Regions from separate parts of the Paenochrobactrum glaciei genome, predicted to be linked through region 2. Evidence: predicted binding sites of a transcription regulator. Region 2 holds the regulator's gene; the other holds the start of a gene.
What was found. The regulator PhoB, encoded in region 2, activates phosphate uptake and scavenging genes when phosphate is short. The targets are predictions, from matches to a motif close to TGTCATNNANCTGTCAT.
Positions count from the first base shown of each region.

Region 1: ABDZ76_RS03940 (LTA synthase family protein) is a predicted target of PhoB. The motif match lies at 2,018-2,034, and genes of this name have one in related genera.

Region 1 is NZ_BAAADE010000001.1:823,920-827,842, forward strand. It holds gene ABDZ76_RS03935 (ABC transporter ATP-binding protein) at 41-1,852, shown strand; gene ABDZ76_RS03940 (LTA synthase family protein) at 2,063-3,923, shown strand, end outside.
Region 2 is NZ_BAAADE010000001.1:1,005,345-1,009,267, forward strand. It holds gene pstB (phosphate ABC transporter ATP-binding protein PstB) at 1-551, shown strand, start outside; gene phoU (phosphate signaling complex protein PhoU) at 587-1,309, shown strand; gene phoB (phosphate regulon transcriptional regulator PhoB) at 1,498-2,184, shown strand; gene ABDZ76_RS04730 (cell wall hydrolase) at 2,726-3,649, shown strand; gene ABDZ76_RS04735 (PIG-L family deacetylase) at 3,773-3,923, opposite strand, start outside.

The DNA of each region.
Region 1 (3,923 bases), 180 kb from region 2:
AAGGTTCGCGCATGAGGATAAGGCATGCGTGAAAAATCTCATGTCACGATTACGTCTTGACTTTCGAGGGCCGGCCTTCCGCAATGTCCTCAAATATACTTTCCGGCAATGGAAAAACCAGCCGGTCAGAATTGCACTCATGCTGGTAGGCATGATGTTGGCAACGGTGGCCGACGTGTTGACCCCGCTTTATTCGGGTAAGCTCGTTGACGCCCTCGCCAATGATGTTTTGAGCAAAAATGATGCCTGGAGTGCAGCCGTTTCAGCGCTTGTCATCCTGCTGGCCTTAGGCGGTCTGGCTTTGGTTATGCGTCAGCTGACCTTCTATGTCATCACTGATTTCACCTTGAAAATCATGAGTGACATGGCACAAAGTGCCTTTTATCGCTTGCAGCGTTTTTCCACCGACTGGCACGCCAACTCCTTTGCAGGCTCGACAGTGCGTAAAGTAACGCGTGCGATGTGGGCGGTGGATTTGCTCAATGACACTTTGCTGGTAGCACTGTTTCCGTCCCTTGTCATGCTGGTGGGCTCCACTGCATTGCTGGCATGGTACTGGCCGATGATGGGGTTAATTGTTGCCATTGGCTCAATCCTGTTCATTATCTGCACGGTTATCATCTCACTGGGCATTGTGGCGCCCGCTGCAACCCTTGCCAATGCGTGGGACACCCGCATGGGCGGTGCGCTGGCCGATGCTATTTCCTGTAACTCCGTGGTCAAAGCCTTTGGTGCTGAAGCGCGTGAAGACAACTTATTGACCAAGGTGGTTGCGAAATGGCGTGGCCGTACCCGACGCACATGGCTGCGCGGAACGCTGAACGGCTTCATCCAAGGCCTGAACCTGCTCATCATGCGCGGTCTGGTCATTTTCTTCGCGCTTTATCTATGGAGCCAGGGACAGGCAACCGCCGGTGACATCACCTTCGTATTGACCGCTTTCTTCATTTTGCAAGGTTACCTGCGCGATGTGGGGATGCATATCCGCAACCTGCAACGCTCGGTCAACGACATGGAAGAACTGGTCGATATTGAAGCCCGTCCTTTTGGCATTGCTGACAAGCCAAATGCCAAAGCGATCAATATCACCAAGGGCCAGATCGATTTTGACCATGTCACTTTCCATTATGGCGACCATGAAAACCCGCTTTACAAAGACTTCAGCGTCAATATTAAAGCCGGTGAGCGTGTTGGTCTGGTGGGGCATTCAGGTTCCGGCAAAACCACTTTTGTGAAGCTCATTCAACGGCTTTACGATGTCAGTGGCGGTGCCATTCTGATTGACGGGCAAAATATTGCCGATGTCACGCAATCATCGCTGCGCTCGCAGATTGCCATCGTGCAGCAAGAGCCAATCCTGTTTCACCGCACATTGGCAGAAAACATTGCCTATGCGCGCCCGGGTGCAAGTCTGACCGAAATCGAACAGGCAGCAAAACTGGCAAGCGCTCATGATTTCATCATGCGGTTGCCAAAAGGCTATGCCACGCTGGTTGGAGAGCGAGGCATCAAGCTTTCAGGTGGTGAACGCCAGCGTGTTGCCATTGCCCGTGCCTTTCTGGCCGATGCTCCGGTGCTGATTTTGGATGAGGCCACATCGAGCCTTGATTCTGAATCTGAAGTCCTCATCCAGCAGGCAATGGAACGCTTGATGGTAGGACGCACAACTTTGGTGATTGCACACCGTCTTTCCACGGTGCGCGCGCTTGATCGCCTGTTGGTTTTCGACCGCGGAGAAATCATCGAAGAAGGTGATCATGACGAGCTCATCCGTTTGAACGGTGGTATTTACCGCCGCTTGTTTGAGCGTCAGGCACTGGAACTGACCAAGGGGCTGGAAGACGTTTTTTAAAAAACAAAGCCAACGGATATAAGATAAAAAGCGGCGGAGATGATCCGCCGCTTTATTTATTTCAAAGCCTTTATCATCTGTGACCGCTTATTAACACATGCAACGCAGTTTTGATTTGCAAAAGCACCGCCGATCACGCACAGAGCTCACCGACTTGACATTTCCATGACAGAAATGTGACAGGACAAGCTTCTCAATAAGGGATCGTCTGTGAGCCAGCTTTTTGACAATGTGAAGGCGGAACATCAAACCACGCAAAGTGGTCTGACCTATCCGTGGCAATTATCAGCAACTGTTAAACACGTAGCGCGTGCTGCGCTGTGTTCGCTGATCATTTCTACGCTGTTGGTTTTCTGCATTGAATGGCTGGCACGCGGTTCGCTTAACGAGACGATCCGGTTCTTCACCAATTGGCAACAGCCGTCATGGACAACAGTGTTTTTGCTCGCATGCACCATCACAGCCTGTGACGCATTATTAGGCCGCGCCTTTTTCAGTGCCGTTTTCATTGGTATTATCGGCTTAATCAGCGGTGCTGTTGCCTATCAAAAAAGCCTTTATTTAGGTGATCCGCTTTATCCGAGCGATTTTCTCTATGCCCGCCAGATTGTTGATCTGCTGCCGCTTTTGGTGCGCGACCGCCCGTTAAGTGCTATTTTAATTGCTGTCTGCCTTGTGGTGCTGGTAATAGCATTCATCATGGCGGTCTTTTATGGCCGTACGAAGTTCAAACCATTAAACATCAATGCCCGTATCTGGCGGCTTGTCATTGCGCTGCCGGCACTGTGCTGGTTCGGCTATATTTCAGATTTTGCCACCTATTCATGGTCGCGCGATAAGCTGAAAATCGCGCCGATGATGTGGGATCAAACTGCCAATTATCAGCATAACGGCTTTGCGGTTGCCTTTATTTTAAACATTCCGATGGCGAAAGTCTTTGCGCCGGAAGCTTATTCAGCCGGTGCAATCAACAATATTGAAGTCAACCGCATCAGCGGTGCGGCGCTCAATAACCGCCAGCAGCCTGATATTATTGTGGTAATGAGCGAATCCTTCTGGGATCCGACCCGTTTGCCGGGGGTGAACTTCAACACCGACCCGATCCCGACCGTGCGCAAGTTCCAGTCCGGCCATGTATTTTCGCCGGAATTTGGCGGCATGACCGCCAATGTGGAATTTGAAGCACTGACCGGTTTTTCCAAGGCTTTCCTGCCAACCGGCAGTATTCCTTATCAACAATATATCCGCGGCTCTGTGCCATCGCTCGCCTCTTTCTTTAAAGAACAAGGCTATGCCACCCGCGCTGTGCATCCGTTCCGCGCGTTTTTCTGGAACCGCGGTAATGTCTATCAGCATTTAGGCTTTGATGCCTTCATGTCTGAAGAAACCATGCCAGAGCTTGAAAAAAGCGGCACGCTTGCCTCTGATGATGCCATGGTCAGTGAAATGATCAAAGAAGCAGAAAGCATCGAACAGCCGTTTTTCTTCTTTGCCGTCTCTTTGCAAGGCCACGGCCCTTATGCCGCCAGCCGCTATCCGGACAGCAAGCTGGAAGTGACCGGCCACGCACCCGAACATGCGCGTGAAGCGATCAAAGCTTTTGCTCAAGGTGCAAATGAAGCCGATGCCAGCCTGTTGCGTTTGATGAAATGGGCAAAAAGCCGTGAACGCGAAACCATTTTGGTGTTTTTCGGTGATCATTTGCCACCACTCGGTCCCGCTTATGTCGATACCGGCTTTATGACTGCGCGCGTTGCAAGCCGCACAGCACCTGCCGCTGACATGGCGCGCGAACACGAAACACCATTGGTCTTATGGTCAAGCAAGAGCGGTATTCAGCGCGAAACCGGCACCATCAGCCCTGCTTTCCTACCGCTGCATATTCTCAATATGGCAGGCGTCAGCCACCCGTTCTACACGGATTTTCTCGGCGCCCTGCATGATCAATATGCGGTGATTGATAATCACGTATTATTTGCCACGGACGGCAGCACACAGGAAAACTGGCAGCGCAATTCTGAATGGCCAAAGCTGGTGCGCGATTATCAGCTTATCCAATATGACCAGATGT
Region 2 (3,923 bases):
ATGAGGATATTTACGATCCGAAAATCGACGTGGTGGAACTGCGCGCCCGCGTTGGCATGGTATTCCAGAAGCCTAATCCGTTTCCAAAATCCATCTTCGACAATGTGGCTTACGGCCCGCGTATTCACGGCCTTGTCAAAGACCGTACCGATCTGGAAGAAACGGTTATTACCAGCCTGAAAAAGGCCAGCCTTTATGAAGAGGTCAAAGACCGCCTTCATGATGCCGGCACCGGCCTTTCCGGTGGTCAGCAGCAGCGCCTGTGCATTGCCCGCGCTATTGCAGTCAGCCCTGAAGTTATCCTCATGGATGAGCCTTGCTCGGCGCTTGACCCGATTGCCACAGCTAAGATCGAAGAGCTGATCGACGAACTGCGCCAGAATTATACGATTGCAATCGTAACCCACTCCATGCAGCAAGCCGCGCGTGTTTCGCAAAAAACCGCCTTCTTCCATCTTGGCAATATTGTCGAGGAAGGCGAAACTGAAGCGATCTTCACCGCACCAAAAGAAAAACGGACACAGGACTACATCACCGGCCGCTTCGGCTGATTGTTGTTGCCGATACTTTTTTAAGAGGTTTTTTCATGCCTATAAAACACACTGTCCGCTCTTATGATGAAGAACTGAAATTTCTGGCCCATAAGATTGCCGAAATGGGCGGCCATGCCGAGCGTATGGTCGAGCAATCCATTGCCGCAATCGTCAATGCCGACCAAGAACTGGCACAGCGCGTCATTGCTGATGATCTGTTTCTCGATGCTGCCGAGCGCGAGATCGACGACAAAGCCATCACCATCATTGCCAAGCGTCAGCCAATGGCGATTGACCTGCGCGAAATTATCGGTGCCATCCGCATTTCCGCTGATCTGGAACGCGTTGGTGATTTGGGCAAAAACATTGCCAAACGCGTGGCGGCTGTTTCCGACACCCGCCAATCCGTCAAGCTCTATCGCGGCCTTGAAACCTTGGCTGAACTGGCACTCACCCAGCTAAAAGAAGTGCTTGATGCCTATGCCACCCGTTCGGTGGCACAGATCAATATTGTGCGTGACCGCGATGATGAAATCGACGCTATGTACACCTCGATCTTCCGTGAGCTTCTCACTTATATGATGGAAGATCCGCGCAACATCTCTTCCTGCACCCATTTGCTGTTCAGCGCCAAAAACATTGAGCGCATCGGCGACCACGCCACCAATATTGCCGAGACGGTTTATTATATCGTCACCGGCCAGCAAATGCCGGCCGAACGGCCAAAGGAAGACCTCAGCCACGACATCATCGTGGATGAGGCCCGCAAGCCTTAAATGACCGGAAAGGCGGACAAGATTTTGATGAAAATAATTGTCCGCCAACGGTTTTATGTAGTTTTCAAGAGCGGCGCTCCCGCTCTGCACCCTAGCTTTGTCGCAATTTCAGCCTGCCAGACTTACCCAGACTTACATTGCAACTGCATGGTCTGACTTTTGCGCCAATTGACTGAAGGAATCTCGTGATGTCACATGCTCCCAAAATTGCCGTCGTGGAAGATGAAGAAGCGCTTAGTGTATTGCTGCGCTATAATCTGGAAGCGGAAGGCTATCAGGTCACAACCATCATGCGCGGCGATGAAGCAGAAATTGCTTTACGCGAAGATGTGCCCGACCTGTTGATTTTGGATTGGATGCTGCCCGGTGTCTCCGGCATTGAACTATGCCGTCGCCTGCGCCAGCGCGCAGAGACCGAACGCCTGCCGATTATCATGCTGACAGCCCGCGGCGAAGAAAGCGAGCGCGTGCGCGGTCTGGCCGTGGGCGCGGATGACTATGTGGTCAAACCTTTCTCGACACCTGAGCTGATTGCCCGTGTCAAAGCCATGCTGCGCCGTGCTAATCCGAGCTTGCTCTCCCATGTGCTGAAAGTCGGCGATCTCATCCTCGATCGCCAGCAGCACCGTGTCTATCGTAAAGACAAGGAAGTGCATCTGGGCCCGACAGAATATCGCCTGCTTGAATATTTCATGATGGCACCAGGGCGCGTGTTTTCGCGAAGCCAATTGCTGGATGGTGTTTGGGGCGCTGATATTTACGTTGATGACCGCACCGTGGACGTTCATATCGGGCGCCTGCGCAAAGCCATTAACCCGAATGGTTCCACCGACCCGATCCGTACTGTGCGTGGCGCAGGATACTCATTCGGTTAAGATTAAAAAAGCGGCAGTTCGATTAAATCGGCTGCCGCTTTTTCGAATCGATATCTGTCCTGTAAATCATAGTTTTGAATGAAATTCGTACAAACGGGTCAATTCTCACGCAAAGTTACAATTCACGCATAAAGTTGAGAATGGTGTCCGGAACCATAATTGCAAAAGCCCGTTAGCGGTTTTGAAATTGCGTCCGGTCTAAGTCTGCGTTAAAGCAAACGAAACTGCCCTGCCTCTCTTTGTTTGCCTGAAAAGGCTGTAACTCAGGGGCTTTTAAAGCAAGCTGCATGAAAATGCGCCGCAGCATCAGTCAAAGCTTTTTAAGAAAATATTAATATAAATAAAGTTTCATCAGGTCTGTATCCCGATAAACTTCGCGTCTTTTAGGCGTTCATTCACGAATTTATTGTAACTGTGACATTTGACCCACAGGTTCGAATGCGGTTAAAAAATCACACGGATCCACGAAAGACAAAGTTAAAAGCTTTGGGCAAGCACCATAGCACCCCCAAACTTTAGTGCCTGATATAGGATTAAACTGATGAAACACATGTTCTCTGGTCATTCGGCAAAGTTTGCCCTGACAATGGCAATGCTGGCGGCATCAGTAATTGTATCGGGCTGCACCACCACCGATCAGACAGCAGCGCTTAAAAGCGCCAAGCAATCAAAAATTGCCAGTGCCGATAAAGGCAATGTCATGAATATCAATGGTGTGAAAACTTATACCTACACTGCCAAAGACCGTGAGTGCCTTGAACGCGCCATGTTCTTTGAAGCCAACCGCTCCAGTCAGGATGGCCTCGTGGCCGTCGGCACCGTGGTGATTAACCGTCTGCTGTCAAAACAATATCCTGATACGATTTGTGGCGTTGTCGGACAGAAAAACCAGTTTGCGCCGGGTGTCCTTACCCGCAAGATGAACTCCAAGGCACTGCCGGATGTTCAAAAAGCCGCCGATGATGTGTTGAAGGGTAAGCGCCATCCGGCTGCTAAAAATTCAATGTTCTTCCACACCGCCGGTTTGAAATTCCCTTACAAGAATATGCATTATGTGCTAGTCGCCGGTGGCAATGCTTTCTATGAAAAGCGCAACAAAGACGGCTCCCTGCAAGCGCCTGTTCCGACTGAGCCATATAATCTTGCGATGATCTACACACCGCAAAATCAGGCTGTGCCAAGTGGCAAAGCATATAATGTAACCACACCACAGACAGCTGAAGAACCAGCAGCAATAGTTGCACCAGCAACCATGATTGCCAGCGCCGAGCCAAAGGTTCAGGCACCAGCTCAGACGCAGACAAATGCGGCTTCGCAAGTCGCTGAACTGCAAGTGCCGCTGCCAGCAACAACACCCAACACAGCAACACCGGCCGCATCATCGCTGGCCTATGCCCCAGCAGCAGAAAATGTCGATGCGATCGGCGCATTTTTGCTGACCCAGCAGCGCCCGACCCTCAACTGATTTTTTTATTTTCTCTATAAAAAAGCCCCGTCAACAGAACTGACGGGGCTTTTTCATTGTCATATTGTTTCTTTATCGCATTATCCTACGCAAAACCGCTTCACACTTTTGCTGGAAATGCTCTTAGTGCTTAGCAGGCTGAACCAGATTGGCCAGCAAGCGGAATGCACCCGGCACCAGTTTGTCCAGCTGATGATGCAGCACAAGGCTTGTATGAGTATGACGGCCTTCACCGATTTCAGCCGAAACCAAAGAGCCTTTCAGCTTGTCTTCA